2 regions of the Stenotrophomonas sp. Steno-C15 genome follow, and region 2 is predicted to be linked to the other one. Evidence: riboswitches for the same ligand, from Rfam matches in the RefSeq annotation. Region 2 holds a riboswitch; the other holds the start of a gene.
What was found. A riboswitch is a leader RNA that binds a small molecule or an ion and turns the genes downstream of it on or off. The one in region 2 is predicted to bind thiamine pyrophosphate.
Positions count from the first base shown of each region.

Region 1: linked by a shared signal. The riboswitch ahead of thiC (phosphomethylpyrimidine synthase ThiC) and the one ahead of AC06FB_RS11500 (TonB-dependent receptor) in region 2 are both predicted to bind thiamine pyrophosphate.

Region 1 covers NZ_JBWJPF010000014.1:43,019-52,671, reverse strand. Annotated here, with positions in the region: gene ggt (gamma-glutamyltransferase) at 1-1,281, shown strand, start outside; gene AC06FB_RS12125 (BCCT family transporter) at 1,600-3,177, opposite strand; TPP riboswitch at 3,422-3,522, shown strand; gene thiC (phosphomethylpyrimidine synthase ThiC) at 3,605-5,449, shown strand; gene AC06FB_RS12115 (ion channel) at 5,547-6,218, shown strand; gene AC06FB_RS12110 (winged helix-turn-helix domain-containing protein) at 6,479-8,791, shown strand; gene AC06FB_RS12105 (helix-turn-helix transcriptional regulator) at 8,906-9,653, shown strand, end outside.
Region 2 covers NZ_JBWJPF010000013.1:26,810-36,462, reverse strand. Annotated here, with positions in the region: gene pnuC (nicotinamide riboside transporter PnuC) at 1-300, opposite strand, end outside; gene AC06FB_RS11500 (TonB-dependent receptor) at 309-2,498, opposite strand; TPP riboswitch at 2,569-2,663, opposite strand; gene AC06FB_RS11495 (phosphotransferase enzyme family protein) at 2,707-3,831, opposite strand; gene AC06FB_RS11490 (glycine zipper 2TM domain-containing protein) at 3,955-4,338, opposite strand; gene AC06FB_RS11485 (response regulator) at 4,527-5,165, opposite strand; gene AC06FB_RS11480 (ATP-binding protein) at 5,241-8,843, shown strand; gene AC06FB_RS11475 (c-type cytochrome) at 8,837-9,238, opposite strand; gene AC06FB_RS11470 (electron transfer flavoprotein-ubiquinone oxidoreductase) at 9,304-9,653, opposite strand, start outside.

The DNA.
Region 1 (9,653 bases), on a different contig from region 2:
TGGTTCGCCCTGCATGGCCGCTTTGGCCGCAAGCCCATGGCCGACAATCTTGCGCCCGCCATCCGCTACGCGCGCGAAGGCCACCCGGTGGCCGAGGTGATCGCCTATTACTGGGATCGTTCCGTGCCACGGCTGTCGCAGTATCCCGGCTTCAAGGAACAGTTCACGGTCAACGGGCATGCCCCGCGCAAGGGCGAGATGTGGAAGAACCCGAACCTGGCCGATACGTTGCAGAAGGTGGCCGACGGCGGCCGGGATGCCTTCTACAAGGGCGAGATCGCCCACACCATCGGCGATTACTTCAAGGCCAATGGTGGCTACCTGAGCTACCAGGACATGGCCGACCACCACGGCGAGTGGGTCGAGCCGGTCAGCAGCAACTATCGCGGTTACGACGTATGGGAGTTGCCGCCGAACAGCCAGGGCATCGCCGCGCTGCAGATTCTCAACGTACTTGAAGGCTACGACTTCTCGAAGATTCCATTCGGCTCGCCCGAGCACGTGCATCTGTTCGTGGAGGCCAAGAAGCTGGCCTTCGCCGATCGTGCGCGCTTCTACGCCGACATGGCCTTCCAGCCCGCACCGGTCCAGAAGCTGATTTCCAAGGAGTATGCCGCGCAGCGGCGTGCACTGATTTCCATGGACAAGGCGTTGAAGGAAGTGCAGCCGGGCACGCCGAAGCAGCTGGAGGAGGGCGATACGATCTACATGACCGTGGCCGATGCTGACGGCATGATGGTGTCGCTGATCCAGTCGAACTACCGCGGGATGGGCAGCGGCATGGCGCCACCAGGGCTCGGCTTCATCCTGCAGGACCGCGGCGAGATGTTCGTGCTGCAGAAGAACCATCCGAACGGCTACGCACCGGGCAAGCGCCCGTTCCAGACCATCATTCCGGCGTTCATCACCAAGGATGGAAAGCCCTATGCCAGTTTCGGCGTGATGGGCGGTGCGATGCAGCCGCAGGGCCACGCGCAGATCGTGATGAACCTGGTGGACTTCGGCATGAACCTGCAGGAGGCCGGAGATGCGCCGCGTATCCAGCATGAAGGTTCCACGGAGCCGACCGGTCAGGCCACGGCGATGACCGATGGGGGGGAGGTGAACCTGGAGACGGGCTTCCCGTACGAAACGGTGCGCGCGCTGATGCGCAAGGGGCATCGCATCGTGTTCGCCGACGGTCCGTACGGCGGGTATCAGGCGATCATGCGGGATCCGGACACGGGCGTGTACTACGGCGCGTCGGAGAGTCGGAAGGATGGGCAGGCGGCGGGGTATTGAGGTCCCGGCCACCGCGCTGAGCCCCCTCGCGGCTGATCGCCAGAGCCGATCATGGATTGGGGCGTGCGGATGGGAATGCCGGGGGACGCCGTGAATACGTCCTTGTAGGCTTGGCCGCGGCATCCATGCCGCGGACACCCCCGTCCTTCCCACCCGCACGCCCCCCGACAATTTCCGTGCGCGTCAGCCACGGAAGAGAAAGAAGAAGATCAAAAGCAACAGCAACAGCCGCGCGCTGTGGGTTGGGGTCGGATCCGTCTTCCAGAGGAAACGGATCCGACCCCTTCGTGTTTTTCCGGCGCAGGCTGCCGAACACCCTCAATCCGAATCCTGCGCGCGCGCTGCTTCGGCCTGGGTTTCTTCCTGTGCCGCCATTTCGCGCGCGATCCACGCATCGATCATGTGCCGCTGGCGCTGTGCCTGCCGCCGCTCCCGCGTGTACTCCTGGTCCAGTACCCGGTACAGCGAGACCATCACCAGCACCATCAGCAGCGCGAATGGCAGTGCCGAGATCGTGATCATGCCCTGCAGCGCGTCGAGGCCGCCGGCCAGCAGCAACGCACCTGCGATCAGCGCGATGCCCACACCCCAGGCCAGCTTGCGCTTGGCGGGCGGGTCGCCTGCCTCGTCGGTGGACATGCTGGCCAGCACCAGCACCGCCGAGTCAGCCGAGGTCACGAAGAAGATCATCAGCAGAACCAGCGCGATGCACGACAGCAGCAATGGCAGCGGCATGCTGTCGAACAGGGTGAACAGTACGGTCTCATAGCCGTTGCCCAGCGCCTGTACCAGGTCTGCATGGCCGAAGATCTGCGACCAGATCGCGGTGCCACCGAACACCGAGAACCAGAAGAAGCCCAGCAGCGTCGGCGCCAGTACCACGCCCACCACGAACTCGCGCACGCTGCGGCCACGCGAGATGCGCGCGATGAACGAACCCACGAACGGTGCCCAGGAAATCCACCAGGCCCAGTAGAAGATCGTCCAGTCGGCGACCCACGTACTGGAGGAGAACGGTGACATGCGCAGGCTCATCGTCACCAGCTGGTTCAGGTAGGACCCCAGCGTCGTGGTGAAGGTATTGAAGATCGCGCCGGTCGGCCCGAGCACCAGGACCAGTGCCAGCAGCAGGGCGGCCAGTGCCAGGTTGAAGTTCGACAGCCATTTCACGCCGCGCTCCACGCCGCTGAGGGTGGAGGCCATGTACAACACGAAGGCGACGGCGATGATGGTCAGCTGCAGCGGCACACCGGCATGCACGCCGAACACGCGCTGCATGCCGGCTGCGATCTGGATGGTGCCGAAGCCCAACGTGGTGGCCACACCGATTGCCGTGGCCACCACCGCGGCAATGTTGACAATCCGTCCGATCCAGCCCCGATGATGATGACCGATGATCGGCTGCAGCATGTCGCTGACCAGCCCGCGGCCGTTGCGGTTGAACTGGAACCACGCCATTGCCAGACCGATCAGCGCGTAGATCGCCCACGGATGCAGGCCCCAGTGGAAGAACGCATAGCGCATCGCTGCACGTGCGGCGTCCATGCTTTCCGGTGCCAGTCCTTCTGGCGGCTTGCTGAAGTGGGAGATCGGCTCGGCCGCCCCCCAGAACACCAGGCCGATGCCCATGCCGGCGGCGAACAGCATCGACATCCAGCTGGCCCGCGAGAATTCGGGTTCGGCGTCTTCGCCACCGATGCGCAGGTTGCCGAAGCGGCCGAACGCCAGGTACATCAGGAACACCAGCGCCAGGAACACCACCAGCAGGTACAGCCAGCCGATGCCGCGGATGAGTTCGCCGAGGATGCTCTGCACCACGGCGTTGAAGGGACCGGGTGCTACGCCGGCAAGCAGCACCAGCAACAGGACCAGTGCGATGGAAACACGAAACACCATGAAGGAGCTTCTCCGATCAAAGGGATTGAGGGAGCGAGCAAATGCTTGCAGCGAGGGGCCGGCGGCACTCGAGCGCTAGCCGGGCAGGGGCCGCGATGGCGGCGATGCGTCATCGGTCGCAGCGACACGATGCGCGTGCACGTTACTGAACGCGACGTCATGGTTGCGTTAATTCATCAATGTCGCGTGACGCGCAGCCGCCCCGTGGGCTCGCCCTGTTGCAGGACTTCTATGGTCTAATGCCGGCAAGAAGCGGGGGTACCGCGGCCATCGGCCACGGTTGAGACAGTCCCTTGGAACCTGATCCGGCTCATACCGGCGTAGGGAAGCTTTGCAATGCAACCGAACCCGGACGCGGCCCAAGGGCCGTCCGCGTGCGGGGGCAGTGCGCCGCCGCTTCGTCCCTGACCCTCCTGGACGATGCCCGATGAACGCACAGCTCTCCGCCCTGCAGCAACAGGCCCAGCAACTCTCCGAATCCGTGACCCGGCCGATTCCCGGCTCGCGCAAGATCCATGTCACCGGCTCGCGCCCGGACCTGCGCGTGCCGATGCGCGAGATCGCACTGAGCCGCACGCCGACCCTGTTCGGCGGCGAAGAGAACGCGCCGGTCACGGTGTATGACACCTCCGGCCCCTACACCGATCCTGACGTGCGCATCGACCTGTCCGCGGGCTTGCCGGCCCTGCGCCGTGCCTGGGTCGAAGCGCGGGGTGACACCGAACAGCTTGATGGCCTGAGCTCTTCCTTCGGCCGCGATCGCGAGCACGACCCGAAGCTCGATGCGGTGCGCTTCCCGGCCCGCGGCCTGCCGCGCCGCGCCCGTGCGGGTGGCAATGTCACCCAGATGCACTATGCGCGCCGCGGCATCATCACGCCTGAGATTGAATTCGTCGCCATCCGCGAGAACCAGCGGCTGGACGCGATCCGCGATGCAGGCCTGCTGCAGCAGCATCCGGGCGAAGCCTTCGGCGCATCCATCCAGAAGATCATCACCCCGGAGTTCGTCCGCGACGAAATCGCCCGTGGCCGGGCGGTGCTGCCCAACAACATCAACCACCCGGAAAGCGAGCCGATGATCATCGGCCGCAACTTCCTGACCAAGATCAACGCCAACATCGGCAACAGCGCGGTGTCATCGGGCATTGCCGAGGAAGTGGAGAAGCTGGTGTGGGCGATCCGCTGGGGGGGCGATACGGTGATGGACCTGTCCACCGGCAAGCACATCCACGAGACCCGCGAGTGGATCATCCGCAACTCGCCGGTGGCGATCGGCACGGTGCCGATCTATCAGGCCCTGGAGAAGGTCGATGGCCGTGCCGAGGCACTGACCTGGGAGATCTTCCGCGACACGTTGATCGAACAGGCCGAACAGGGCGTGGACTACTTCACCATCCATGCCGGCGTGCTGCTGCGCTACGTGCCGCTGACCGCCAAGCGGGTGACCGGCATCGTCAGTCGCGGCGGCTCGATCATGGCCAAGTGGTGCCTGGCCCATCACAAGGAGAATTTCCTCTACACGCACTTCGAAGACATCTGCGAAATCATGAAGGCCTACGACGTGACCTTCTCGCTGGGCGATGGGCTGCGCCCGGGCTGCATCGCAGACGCCAACGACGCGGCGCAGTTCGGCGAGCTGGAAACGCTGGGCGAGCTGACGAAGATCGCATGGAAGCATGACGTGCAGACGATGATCGAAGGTCCCGGGCACGTGCCGATGCAGCTGATCAAGGAAAACATGGACAAGCAGCTGCGCGAATGTGGTGAGGCTCCGTTCTATACGCTGGGGCCGCTGACCACGGACATCGCGCCCGGCTATGACCACATCACCAGTGCCATCGGCGCAGCGATGATCGGTTGGTTCGGTACCGCGATGCTCTGCTACGTGACGCCGAAGGAACACCTTGGCCTGCCCAACCGCCAGGATGTGCGCGACGGCATCATGGCCTATCGCATCGCCGCACATGCGGCCGACCTGGCCAAGGGGCATCCGGGCGCGCAGGTCCGCGACAACGCATTGAGCAAAGCGCGCTTCGAGTTCCGTTGGGAAGACCAGTTCCACCTCGGGCTGGACCCGGAGAAGGCAAAGGAATTCCATGACGAGACGCTGCCCAAGGACGCGCACAAGCTGGCGCACTTCTGCTCGATGTGCGGGCCGCACTTCTGCTCGATGAAGATCACCCAGGACGTGCGGGAGTACGCCGAGGCCGGAATGAAGGAGAAGTCCGAGCAGTTCCGCGCTGCGGGCGCGGAGGTCTACCAGCAGGGCTGACCGGACTGGCGTCGCCGGGCGTGCCCCGGCGGCGCTGCATCGCACGCCTCACGCGCATCCCGTTATCCTCCGCCCATCTTTCCGGGGAAGGGACGCCATGCCTGTTGCCGTGACCACCCGCTGGCTGGCCATCGCCCGCCGCCATCCGTCCGCGTGGCTGCTGGGCGCGCAGCTGCTGGCGGTGATGCTGTATCCCGCGCTGGACGACACGGCCGCCGGCCGCGCCGCATTGGGCATGTTTGGAATGGCGGTGCTGGGCTTGGCGTTGTGGGTGGTCCAGCGCAGCCCGTTGGGTACATGGCTGGCACTGCTGCTGGCGATTCCGGCGGTGGTGTTCTCCATCGCCGGCGCGCTGCTGGACCGCGCCGCGCTGGTGACCACCGCGCAGCTGCTGGAGAGCCTGCTCTACTTCTATACGGCCGGCGCGCTGATCGCCTACATGCTGCAGGACCACAAAGTCACCCGCGACGAACTGTTTGCGGCCGGCGCCACCTTCACGTTGCTGGCGTGGGCATTCGCCTTCGCATTTGGGGTGTGCCAACAGTGGTATCCGGGCAGTTTCCAGGGCAGCAGCGAGGGACCTCAGCGAAGCTGGATGGAGCTGCTTTATCTGAGCTTCAGCTTGCTGTCCGGGGTCGGCCTGAGCGATGTCGTGCCGCTGCATCCGCAGGCACGCGCACTGGTCATGCTGGAGCAGTTCTCAGGCGTGATGTACGTGGCTTTGGTGGTTTCGCGGCTGGTCGGATTGACCATGCTGCGGCGCTTCTGAAAATGAATGGCAGATAAAAATTTCGCGCCCGAAAGGGCGCGAATGATGGTGCGAAGTTATGTGAATGCGTCGGCGAGAGAGAGCCTGATGTCGACCACGCGATAGGCGAGGTAACCGGCATAGGCTAGTATTCGCGCGCTCCATTGTTTTTGCGGTATGCGCCGATGCTTTGTGCGGAGTCTGGCTTTTCGCTGTTCCCCGTTGGGGACGGTATCGAAGGCGAACACTGCCCGGAAACTGTCTCTACTGTTTAGCAAAAAATGAACCGCAGCGAAATCCAGCCCACCGAATCTGATCGGATCCGGATTGGCGAATGTGTCGTCACTTTGTCCTCGCGAGAGGTCGAAGTTGCCGGCGCGCGTCGCCCGCGCCGGCTGACGCCGAAGGCGCTGGGCGTGCTGCGTGTGCTGCTGCGGCAACCCGGGCGCGTGGTCACCCGCGAAGAACTGTTCGCCGAGGTGTGGCCCGATACGCTGCCCACCAACGATGTGCTGACGCAGGCGGTCACCCAGCTGCGCAAAGCCTTCGCCAACGACGATGACAACGGCCAGGCGTATATCGAGACGATCGCCAAGACCGGCTACCGCCTGCGCGTGCCGGTGCAGGCCATGCCCGAGCCCGAAGCGGAACTGGCGGTCGATGCCGAAGGCGCGGCTGGCGATTCCAACGCGGTCGTGGAAGTGCACACGCCAGCCCCGGAGGACATGCGACGCCGTCGCTGGCGCTACCTGCGACGTCGATTGTTGCTGGTGCTGGGCCTGTTGATGCTGGCCGCACTGCTGGTGATGACGGTCCTGCTGCTGCGCCGTGCGCCGGCCAGCTCTCCGGTGGAGGCGGCGGTGGAGAACGGCACGCGGGTGATCGGCAGCCCGCAGCGGCCCTATCGGCTGATCACCGCCACCGCAGGCTTCGAAACCTATCCCACGCTGTCGCCGGATGGTTCGCAGGTGGCCTACGAAGGTGCCAGCGAGGATGGCCTGGGCGGCGGTGCGATCAAGGTACAGACGTCCGGCAACGCGCCGGCGCGGCAGCTGCTTGTTCCTCCTGCGGGCGCGGTTGATCGCTTCCCGAACTGGTCGCCGGATGGACGCGACATCGCCTTTGCCCGCTTCTCCGCCGATGGGGGTTGTCAGGTGCTGATCGCCAGTGCGACCGGCGGCGCGTTGCGCCAGGCCACGCGCTGCGATGGCACCGAGCTGCTCAGCTTCGACTGGACACCCGACGGGCGCGGCCTGGTATTCGGCAGCATGGTGGGCCGCTATGCCCACCGCGGTATCCGAGTACTCGATCTGGCCAGCGGACAGTGGCAGCCGCTGCAGTACGCCGTCGATCAGGACGATTTCGATTACGCGCCGCGCTATTCGCCGGACGGCAAATGGCTGGTGTTCGTGCGCAACCCTCAGATGGGCGACCTGTGGCGGGTTCCTGCCGCGGGTGGCACGCCGGAGCAGCTGACCAGCGAGTCGGCCGAGCTGCGCGGATGGGCCTGGCTTGGCGACGGCCGCACCATCGTGTTCGGCCGCCGGGTCGACAGCGAGGTGCGGCTCTATTACCTCGACATCGAGCGGCGCACGCTGCGTGATGCCGGACTGGATGACGCGCAGTGGCCGGCGGTATCGCGGCATGGCGGCATGCTGGCCTTCGTCCATCGCCGTGCACAGTTCGGCGTGTTCAAGGTGCCGATGCAGGGCGGTGAACCGGAGCGCCTGTTTGCGTCCAGCGGCCGCGACGGTCAACCGATGGCAGCACCGGACGGTCGCCAGCTGGTATTCACCTCTGACCGCTCGGGCAGCTTCGCTCTCTGGTGGGCGGACATGCAACGCCCCGATTCGCTGCGGCCGATCGAGGGCCTGCGCCCGGAAGCACGGCAGGCCCCCGATTGGTCGGCCGACAGCCGGCAACTTCTGGTGGTTGGGCGCGATGCACACGGTCGCGCGGTGGTCTACGAGATCGCACCCCGCGACGAGCGTCTGCAACCGCTGCCCGTGCCCGCCGAACAGCCGCTGCAGGCGCTGTATGGCGCCACGCCCGAGCAGCTGCTGGTGGTCGAACGTGATGCCGACCAGCGTACGCGGCTCAGTCTGTTCGATCGCAGCACCCAACCCTGGCGGCGGCTGGCGAGCATCGACGGCGTCTCCCAGGTCCGCTTTGACCGCGCAGGCCGTCGGGTGCTGTTCACCCGCCTGGCGGCGGAGGGGTTGTGGGCGGCGGACGCGGCGCTGTCCCCGGACAGCGTGCGGCAGATCAGCGAGGACAAACCCAGCCGCTGGCGCTACCGCTCGTGGACGGTTGCCGGCCACGACAGCATCGGCTATCTCGGCAGTTCCACCCGCTGCAGCACCATCCTCGTCCGCATCGCCGCCGGGCAGGAGGATGCCGGGCGCTGCCTGGACGCGCAGCGCTTGAGCGCGAGCAACGGACTCAGCGCCAGCGCAGACGGGACGGCCCTGTTTGTCGCTCTGGCAGTCAGTGATGGCGCCGACATCGGCGTGATGCGGCTGCCCGAAAAGGCGCCAGCGCTGTTCCCGGCCTTCTCCAAGATGTTGATGTTCAAGGGAAATGGGCCTTCGTAATTTTTTCGTCGGGATCTCGCCGCGAATTCGTGGCGATCTCGTCGGTCTTTCCTGACGCGGTGCCGCCTGATTGGGCAAAACGGAGGCCTGTACTTGGCAAATCCGTGGTGCACCATGCGTCAACTCTCACTGGCCGATCGTGGCCAATCCGTCTCCCTGGACAAGGCACTCGATGACGTCGTGCCGACCTGCCTGGGCGTGGCCCGGCTCGGCAGCCTGCAGACCGCGGGCAGCAGCTTCACCGTGTGGATGCAGGTGCGCGGCAGCTCCTGGGTGGAGGCCAAGGAGGGGCGCTTCCGCCTGCGCCACGGCGAATGGATCGCGTTCGAGAAGGAATCGCGCCCGCTGGTGCAGGCAGGGCGCAACGGGCTGTGCATCGGCCTGAACCTGAACGTGGAAGCGCTGCGTGTGCTGGCGGAGATGGCCGACTGCGGCCTGTACGCGGGCCGCGGCCGGATGGGCCGCAGTGACGCTCGCGTCGCGCTGCGCCTGTGGCGTGATGCCTTGGCCAGTGGCCACCCGGCGCAGCACCTGCGCCCGCTGCTGCTGCATCTGGCCGGCCTGCAGCGTGGATTGGCCGACAACGTGCAGCGCTGCCCTGGCCGTTCGCGCAGCCGCAAGCGCCAGGTGTTCGGTCGCATGCAGCGCGCCCGCCTCTATCTGGAAGGCAACAGCCACCGCGTCGTACGCATCGGCGAACTGGCCGAGCTGACCAACTTCTCCAGCTGGTATCTCTCCAAGACGTTCCAGAGCCTGTATGAAGAAAGCCCGCAGTCGCTTTCGGCACGGCTGCGCCTGGAGCGCGCCGCCGACCTGCTGCGCGACACCGACATGATGGTGGGAGAGGTCGCCGCGGCCAGTG
Region 2 (9,653 bases):
GCCCAGCGCCACGCCACCGCACAGGCCGATGATCAGGTCACGCAGCAGTTTCCCGCGCGCCAGGGGCACGATGCGGATGCTGCCCTCGTCGGCGGCGTGCTGGCGCCAGTTGATCCAGCCATAGACCAGGAAGCCGGCGAAGGCGACCTGCAGCAGCGTGTCGGAGTACAGCCTGGCCTCGGCGAACACCAGGCCGTACAGCGCCACCGACAGCAGGCCGACCGGCCACGCTGCCAGCCGCCGGCGCGCCATCAGCCATACGCCCAGCACGCTGCACAACGCGGCGGTCCACTCGAGCACGGCGCCGCTCACAGCGCGAACGTCACCGACAGGCGTGCCTGTCGCGGTGCGCCGGGGAACAGGTAGTAGTCACCGCCGCTGCTGCCGGTGTCGCGCCAGTAGAAGCGGTTGAACACGTTGTCCACCGACAGGTTCCAGGTCACGGCGCGCTCATGCACGCGGTGGCGGAAGCGCAGGCCGGCATCGAACACCGAATAGTCCGGCGCACGCACGCCGCCGTCGGCACGGGCCACATTGGCGGCGGCATAGCGCCAGCCACCGGTGACATCCAGGCCCTGCACGAACGGCAGTGCGTAGGCCAGATGCACACTGGCACGCACCTTCGGCACGTTCACCAGCTGATGGCCTTCCTGGCCCGGCGTGCCGGTATCGCGTGCACGCGCCTGCAGCACGCTGGCGCTGGCGACGATCTGCAGCGCATCGGTCAGCTGGCCGTTGGCGGTCAGCTCCAGGCCGGTATGGGTCTGCGTGCCGCGCTCGACGAAGGTGTAACCGGCATCGCTGTCATCCGGCATGGCGTACTGGTAGGGCTGCGAGATGCGGAACAGCGCGGCGCCCAGGGTGAGCGAGGCAGCTGGCACGTACTTGACGCCGGCTTCCAGCTGCCGTGACTGCACCGCCGGCAGGAAGGCATCGGCGTTGGAGGTCCAGAACGGTGCCTCCTGGCCCAGCGCAATGCCGCGCACATAACTGGCGTACGCATTGAGCTGGTCGGTGGCCTTCCATACCAGCGCGGTCTGCGGCAGGAAGCGCGACAGCCGGCTGTGCCGCTGCGGCGTGCCGCGCTTGTCGTACGCGCGCTCGTCCAGGCGGACGAAGCGGCCACCAGCCAGCCACTGCCAGTCATCGCCGAACTGTATGCGGTCCAGCGCGAACACGGCGGTCTGGCGGCTGTCCAGGCGCCGTGCGGACGGGCCGGGCATCAGCGGCGAGGGCTCGTACACCGGCACCTGCGTGTCGTGGATGTTGCTGCTGCCTACGTACTCGTTGACGCTCGGTCGCCTGTCCACCGTGCGGCGGAACGTGTCGGCGCCGACCGTCAGCTGGTGGCCGACGCTGCCGGTGTCGAAGCGGCCACGCAGCTCGGCGCGCGCCTGCTGGTTGCGGCGGGTATCGTCCGGACTGCGGTAGTCGTAGATGTCGTAGTCGCCGTTGGGGGCGAAGTAGTTGCCGGGCACGCTGCCATCAGCGCACGCGTCGGCGTAGTAGCAGCCATAGGCGAAGGCGACGTTGTCGTCGATCACCGAGCGGCTGTGGCCCACCGACAGCCGCGACTGCCAGCGCTCGTTGAAGTCGTAGGTGTGTACGGCGGTGATGTTGGTGCTGGCGATCTCCACCGGGCGCTGCCACGGCTGATAGCCCAGCAGGTGCTCGCGGTCGACGCCACGAGGCAGCTCCCGTGCGCCCAGCAGCTGGTAGCCGGACACCGAGCGCTGCGAACTGGTCTGGTAGTTGGCGTCCACTTCCAGCTTGCCGCGCTCGCCGATCAGCCAGTCCGCTGCAAGCGAATAGAAGTTGCGGCGGCCGTCGGCGTGCTCGACGTAGGACTCGCTGCCCTCCCAGGCGGCATTGAGGCGGATGCCGAAACGCGGCGTGATCCAGTGGCCGACATCGACGGCGGCATAGCGCGAGCCTTCCGAATCGGTGCCAAGGGTAGCCGTGCGCACTTCCGCCGGGCGCTTGCCGATGTAGTTGATGATGCCGCCGGGTGCCATCACCCCCGCGGCGAGGCCGGCTTCACCCTTCAGGATCTCCACCGCCTGCACGTTCTCCAGCGCCAGCCGCTGTTCGCCGGCGATGGCCAGGCCGTTGAAGCGGTAGCCGGTGGCGGCATCGAGCGCGAAGCCGCGGATGGCGACGTTCTGGTAGTAGCCCACCGGCGCGTAGGCATCACCGAGCGAGGCGTCATTGCTGGCCAGTTCGGACAACGAGCGCACCTGTCGACGGTCGAGGTAGTCGCGTTCGAGCACGTTCACCGAGGCCGGGGTGTCCTTCCAGGAGCCGGCGCCGAATGCACTGACCCGCGCGCTGTCGGCCGCCGGCCTGCCGGCCTGCACGCGGACCGCTGCCAGCTCGGTGGGCGAACGTTCGCCGCTGTCGGCTGTCACGTCGGGGGAGGCTCCAGCCTCGCTGGCATGCAGCGGCAGCGCGGCACAGAGGGCGAGAGCGAGCAGGGTGGGACGCAGGCAGCGGTTCATTCGATTCGTCTTCGGACAACAGGGGAGACGAAGCGACGGCGCGCAGGTGCACCGGCCCGGAACGGGGGTGTGGCTGCGGCTCAAAGCTCCCTACGCCGGTGCAAACCGGATCAGGTTCCAAGGGACTCTCTCAGCCTGCAGATCCAGGCACCCCCGCTTCAGGCCGCTATTTCACTACAGATGGCAGGGATTTGCGAGCCGATGCCCTTCAGGCGGCGGCATGCAGCGCCTGCAGCAGGGCCTGGCCGGGTGCGCTGGCGAACCACGCGGCATGGCCCAGCATGAAGGGATACCAGGCGACATCGGCGTTCGCTGTCGAGCCGGTGATGCCTTCGAAGTACTCCACTTCGGACAGTGCGAAGTCGAAGTGGACCATCGGCAGCAGGTCCGCCAGCAGGTGCAGGCGGGTGGCCGACAACGGCAGTACTTCGCGGTAGCCGTCGAGCAGCGCCAGCGCGATGTCGATGCGCACCGCCTCATGGCCCCGCTCCAGCTCCAGCCAGGCCACGGCATTGCGCTCGATCGCGGTGGCCAGGTCGAACAGCGCGCTGGTGGGTGAGGCGAGGCCGAAATCCAGCACGGTGCTGACGTCGTCGCCGCGCCACAGCAGGTTGGACACATGCCAGTCGTTGTGCGCCCACAGCGGCGGCTCGGCGGACAGGCGCTCGGCCAGGCCGGCATGCCAGGGCAGGACGTCGCGGCGCAGCTGCGCCTGCCACGGAATCCGCGCCAGGTAGCGCGCCAGTCCCGGGCGGTCGGGAAGACCCGCTTCCAGCGCGCCGATGGGGTCGGCGGCGCGGATCAGCTCGTCGCGTGCCACCAGGACATGCGTGCTGCGCTGAGGGGCGTGGTAGCTGGCGGCGGCCTGATGCAGCCGGGCCAGCATGCGTCCGGCAGAACGCGCCCGTGCGGTGTCCGTCAGCAGCGTCCAGGAGGCGGCGTCGCGGTACAGATCGTCACCCACCCCCGGCGAATGCAGTTCATAGGTCCAAGGCCCATGCTCGATGGCGCTGTCGCCTCCGGCGGTGGGCAGAACCTTCACCACCGGCACGCCGGCAGCGTCCAGATGGGCGATGAAGCGGTGTTCCTCCTGCAGGCAGGCGGCACTGCGCACGCTGCGGTGGTGGCGCTTGATGAACACCCGGCCGCGGGCACCTTCGGCCAGCGCGGCGGCCGACAACGGCCGGGGGCTGTGCCAACGCAGGGCGCTGTCCGCGTCCAGCACCGGATAACGGCGGGCCAGCCAGGCAACCTCGGCTGCATCGATCGCGGGCCAGTCGGCAGCGACCTCATCGTTGTTGAGGCCCTGCACGCGGTGGGCGGTGGAGGTCATGCGGGGGCCGGGGGCAAAGGAGTCATCCAGGGCTGCGCATTCAACGCCATGGACGGTCCCGACGCAAACGGGCGGGTCATCGACCCGCCCGTTGCCGGTGATGCCGGGCAGTGCCGGCGAGGGTTACCAGCCGCGGTGGCGACCGCGGTCGTGGTAGTAGCGGCGGTCGCTGTCGCGCCAGCGGCGGTCATGACCGCGGTCCCGATAGCCATAGCCCCGGTCGTAGCCGCGCTGGTAGCCGCGGTCGTAGCGGCGGTCATAACGACGGTCGTGGCGGTCCGGGGTGGTCAGGTTGCCGATCGCGCCGCCGGCCACGGCACCGCCGACGGTGGCGGCCGGATCGCCATTGGAGATCAGGTGGCCGGCGACGCCGCCCACCACCGCACCGACGACGGTGCGCTTGTCCTTCCTCGACATGGCGCTGGCGTCGCTGACCACGGCGACACCGGCCAGCAGGGCCAGGGCCATCGCCACGCCACGGAAGCTGAGAGCGGAAGTACTGAGCATGTTCGGTTCTCCTGTAGGGGCATGCCACGGTGGGCAGGGAGGGCGCGGGCGCCCTGGCTGCCGTAGTGACCACGCTGGCGCCCGGAGATTGCCGGAACATTGCGTGGGCCACTGGGCGGCGTGCGTATTCATCTAGCGTCAGGAGGCATGAAGCCTGCCTGAAAGTTCAATGGCCGGATGGACAGGATTCAGATTTTGCCGTCACGCAGATAGTCGAACAGCTCCGCATCGCCTTTCAGGCCCAGCTTCAGCATCGCATCGCCCTTCTGCCGGCTGATGGTGCTGACGCTCTTGTGCAGCTGCACCGAGATCTCCTTCACCGTCATGCCGGTGCCGAGCAACCGCAGCACTTCCAGTTCGCGCGGCGACAGCGGTTTGCCGTCGCCTTCGCGCATGCGCCAGCTGCCGGCGGCCTCGACCCGCTCGCGCAGGCTGCGGCTGATATAGAGCTGGCCGCGGTTCACCGCCTGGATCGCCTGCGGCAGCTCGTCCATCGACGAACTCTTGTCGACCAGGCCGAGCACGCCGCTGTCGAGCACCATGCGCAGGATCGCCAGGTTGCTGGAAACGCTGAGCATCAGCACCTTGAGGTCGGGATGGCGGCGCCGGATCATGCCGATCATGGCGAAGCCATCGGCCTGGGGACTGCCGGGCATCGAATAGTCGGTGACCAGCAGGTCGCATGGCTGGCTGGTCAGCAGCGCCATCAGCGCCTGGGCGCTGTCGGCTTCACCGACGACCTGGCCAACGCCGCTGGACTCGATGACGGCGCGGGTTCCGATACGGACCACGGGGTGGTCGTCTGCGATGATGATGCGCAAGCTCATGCTCTAGTATGACCACCGGGCACGCCGGGCCGCGACCATCGCGGCTCCTGGCAGGATTCTAGGAGATCAACGCCGATGCGTAGCTGGGCTGTTCGCGGGCGGGTCCTGCTGCTGGCCATGTTGGGTCCTGCCGTCGCTTGGGCGCAACTCGCGCCCGGCCCATTGCCGTTGAGTCCCCTGCAACGCGAATACCTGACCGCGCACCCTCGCATCGTCGTCGGGCAGTATGACAGCGGTTGGCCCCCTTTCGAGTCGATCCACGAAGGCCAGCAGGTCGGCCTGGGACCGGACTACTTGTCGCTTTTGGCTCGTCGTTTGGGCGTGAAAGTCGAGGCACGCCGCTATCCGGACTGGACATCCGTGCTGGACGCGGCATGCCGGGGCGAGATCGATGTGGTCATGAACATCGGCCTGAGTGCCGACCGAACCCGTTGCATGGTCTACACCTCGGCCTATGTCGAAGCGCCGCTGGCGGTGGTCGGACGACCTGGAGACCTGCGTGCTTCGGAGATGCCGGATCTTGACGGACTGCGCGTCGTGATCGAGCAGGATTTCCTGACCGCACCGCAGGTGCGTGCACGGTTTCCACGCGCTCGACAACTTGTCGCAAATGGCACTTTGGCGGCGTTGCAGATGGTCAGAGACGACAAGGCCGACGTCTATATCGGTAATGCCTATGTCGCCACCGAGCTGATCGCGGCCCATCAGCTGAAGGGAGTGGTGCTGCTGCGGCCCAGCGATCTGCCGCCGGAGCGGGCGCACTTCGGCGTCCCCAACAGCAAGCAACCGCTGGCCGAGGCACTGGATCTTGCGCTGGCTGCCACCAGCCAGGCGCAGCGGGACGCGCTGGCCCAGCGCTGGCTGCGGCCTCCGGAATGGTCCGCGTCGGCGCAGCTGGCCCTGAGCCAGGCCGAAAAGCGCGTGCTGCAGCAGCCGTTGAAGATCACCTTCGCGCCCAATGCCGCGCCGCTTTCGTTCACCGACGACGACGGCCAGCCCAGCGGCCTGACCAGCGAGTACCTGCGGCGGCTGATCCAGGTCGGCGCCAACCTGGAGGTGGAAACCAGCCACGACTGGTTCGAGGTGCGCGAGAAGGCGCTGCAGGGTGAGGTGCAGGCGGTGATGGGCATTCCCACCGATTCGCGCTACCTGGGGCCGGACTGGGTGTTCAGCCAGCCCTTCATCAGCGTGCCGAGCGTGATCGTCGGCACGCGCGACAGCCCGGCGATCCTGGGGCTGGCCGATCTGCAGGGCAAGCGCGTGCTGCTGTCCGACCCGGAACGCCTGCGCGGCTACGTGCTGCAGCAGGCGCCACGGGCAAAGATCATTCCCGCGCGCAGTGGCGAGCAGGCGTTGCAGCGATTGGCCAATGGCGAGGCCGATGCCTACGTGGGCAACCTGGTCCTGGTCGATCACCTGTTGCGCAACCGCTTCCCGGGCCGTCTGCAGATCCTTGCGCCGGCCGGATTCGGCGACCAGCTGGCGCTGGCTGTCGACCGTCGCCATGCCGCCCTGGCGACCACCTTCGACCGCCTGCTGCTGCAGATGTCACCGCGGGAGCATGAGGCGCTGCGGGGCGACTGGCTGGCCGTGGAATATCGCAGTGGCGTGGACTGGGACGCCGTGCTGCATTGGGGGCTTCCGCTGCTGCTGGTGCTGCTGACCGGGGCGGTGGTGCATGGCGTCGGTCACTGGCGGCTGCGCCGGGAGGTGGCCGGTCGCCGCCATCTGGAGCAGCGCCTGGCCGAGGTCACCGACAATCTGCCTGCGGTGGTCTACCAGGCACGTCGCGACGCGGACGGCAGCCTGGCCTTCCCCTTCATCGCCGGCGACCTGCAGGCACTGTTCGGCATTCCGCGGCAGCGTGCCGAGCAGGATGCGCAGGCGCTGCTGGCGCGGATCGAGGACACCGACCGCCAGGCCGTGCTGCAGGCGATCGACCAGGCGGCCCGCCAGTTCGCGCCGCTGGCCTTCGAGTTCCGCCTGCTGCCGGGTGATGACGGCACGCCCGCGCGCTGGGTACGCAGCCAGGCTCACCCTTACGCCACCGAGGCCGGCGCCGTCACCTGGAGCGGCTACTGGGTGGACGTGACCCAGGCACGCGTACAGGCCGATGCGCTGGCGGCGGCCAAGATCGAGGCGGAACAGGCGGCCGAGGCCAAATCACGCTTCCTGGCCACGATGAGTCATGAGATCCGCACGCCGATGAGCGGTGTACTGGGCATGCTGGAAGTGCTGGCGCACTCGCCGCTGGATGCAGAACAGCAGCGCATCCTTGCCGTGATCGAGGATTCTGCGCAGATGCTGCGGCAGATCCTCGATGACATCCTCGACTACTCGCGCATCGAAGCCGGTGCGCTGCGCCTGGAACCGGTGCCATTGTCACTGCGGACCCTGCTGGAAGGCGTGTGCCGGCTGATGTCGGCGCAGGCCAGCGCGCGTGGCCTGGCCCTGCACGTGCAGATCGATCCGCAGCTGGCTGCGGCGCATGAAGTGGATGGCGTGCGCCTGCGGCAGATCGTCTTCAACCTGCTCAGCAATGCCATCAAGTTCACCGCGCAGGGCGATGTGTGGCTGCGGCTGGAGGTGCTCGGGCCGACCACCGCCGATGGCAGTCAGCCGTTGTGCCTGAGCGTCATCGATACCGGCATGGGCATCGCGCCGGAACAGCTGCAGCACCTCTTCGCGCCGTTCACCCAGGCCGGTGCATACATCCAGCGCGACCATGGCGGAACCGGCCTGGGCCTGAGCATCTGCCAGCGGCTGGTGCAGATGATGGACGGCACGTTGACCCTGCAGAGCACGCTCGGCGAGGGCACCCGCGCGGAGGTCCGTCTGTCGCTGGTGGAAGCCGGCATCGAGGACGTCGCCGTGCTGGCGAGCGAGCACGAGCAGGCGGCGCTGCTGCCGACCGCGCTGCGCCAGAGCCGCGTGCTGGTGATCGAGGATCATCCGACCAACCAGGCGATGATGGCCTGGCGGCTGCAGCAGCTGGGCCTTCCGCACGTGCTGGTGAGTGATGGCCAGCAGGCGCTGGACCGGTTGGCGTCGGAACGCTTCGACCTGGTGATCACCGATTGCCGCATGCCGGTTCTCGATGGCTTTGCGTTCACCCGCCTGCTGCGCGAGCGCGAAGGCCGCCAGGGCCAGGCGCGCATGCCGGTACTGGCATTGACGGCCAGCGTGCTGGACGACGACGCGCGACGTTGCCGCGAGGCCGGCATGGATGAGGTGCTGGCCAAGCCGTTGTCGCTGGCTACGCTGCGCGCGGCGTTGATGCGATGGCTGCCGCAGGCGTCCGTGGCACCGGAGGCGACCGCCGAGTCGTCCGCAGCGGTGGAGGGCGACGCATCGCTGGACCTGGCGGGCCTGCAGCGGCGCTTCGGTTCGCATGCGGTCGCCGTGCAGCTGGCCGCCACCCTGCTGCAGGCCAGCGAGGTGGATATCGCGGCCGTGCAGCGTGCGGTGCAGGCCGGCGACCGCGAGGCCGCCGCCCTGCACCTGCATCGCCAGGCCGGGGGGCTCGGGGCGGTGGGTGCGCATGCGCTGGCAACGCAGGCCAATGCCCTGGTCGAACGCCTGGAAGACGCCGGAGAAGTGGACAGCGCGCCGTTGTTCGCCGAAGTCCAGGCGTTCCTGTCACGCCTGCAGCAGCAGCTGCAGGGGCTGTCTCACTGAGCAGACTGCTGCTGCAGGTAAGCGATCACCAGCGCACGTCGTTCGGCGCTGGGAAACGCGTTGTACATGCGCGTGCCGGGCACCTGCTGCGTTGGTGACTGCAGGAAGGCATCCAGGGTCTGCGCGGTCCAGACGATGTCGGCCCGGCGCATGCCCTGCGAATAGCCATAGTCGGGCAGGCTGCCAGCGCGGCGTCCGATCACACCGTGCAGGTTGGGGCCGAACCGGTGGATGCCACCGGCCTGCACCGTGTGGCAGCCCGCACACAGTTCGAACGCGCGCTGCATCGCCTGTTGTCGCGCCTGCTCAGGTGTGGCCGGTGGCGTGGCCGTGCGCTGGCAGCCGCTGCACGCCAGCAGCAGGACGAGGGCAGGGAGCAGACGGAAGGCACGCATGGGCGGAGAGGATAGCCGTGGCCGCCGCGGGCCGGGCTGCGACACGCGGTCGCAGCCCCCTGCGGTCACATGCCCGAGTAGTTCGGGCCGCCGCCGCCCTGCGGGGTCACCCAGACGATGTTCTGGGTGGGATCCTTGATGTCGCAGGTCTTGCAGTGCACGCAGTTCTGCGCGTTGATCTGCAGGCGTGCGTTGTCGGCTTCGCCAACGAACTCGTACACGCCGGCCGGGCAGTAGCGCGCTTCCGGGCCGGCGTACTCGGCCAGGTTCACCTTCACCGGAATGCTCGGGTCCTTCAGGGTCAGGTGGCTGGGCTGGTTCTCGTCGTGGTTGGTGCTGCTCAGGAACACCGAACTGAGACGGTCGAAGGTCAGCACCCCGTCCGGCTTCGGGTAGCTGATGCGGGTGTGCTGGG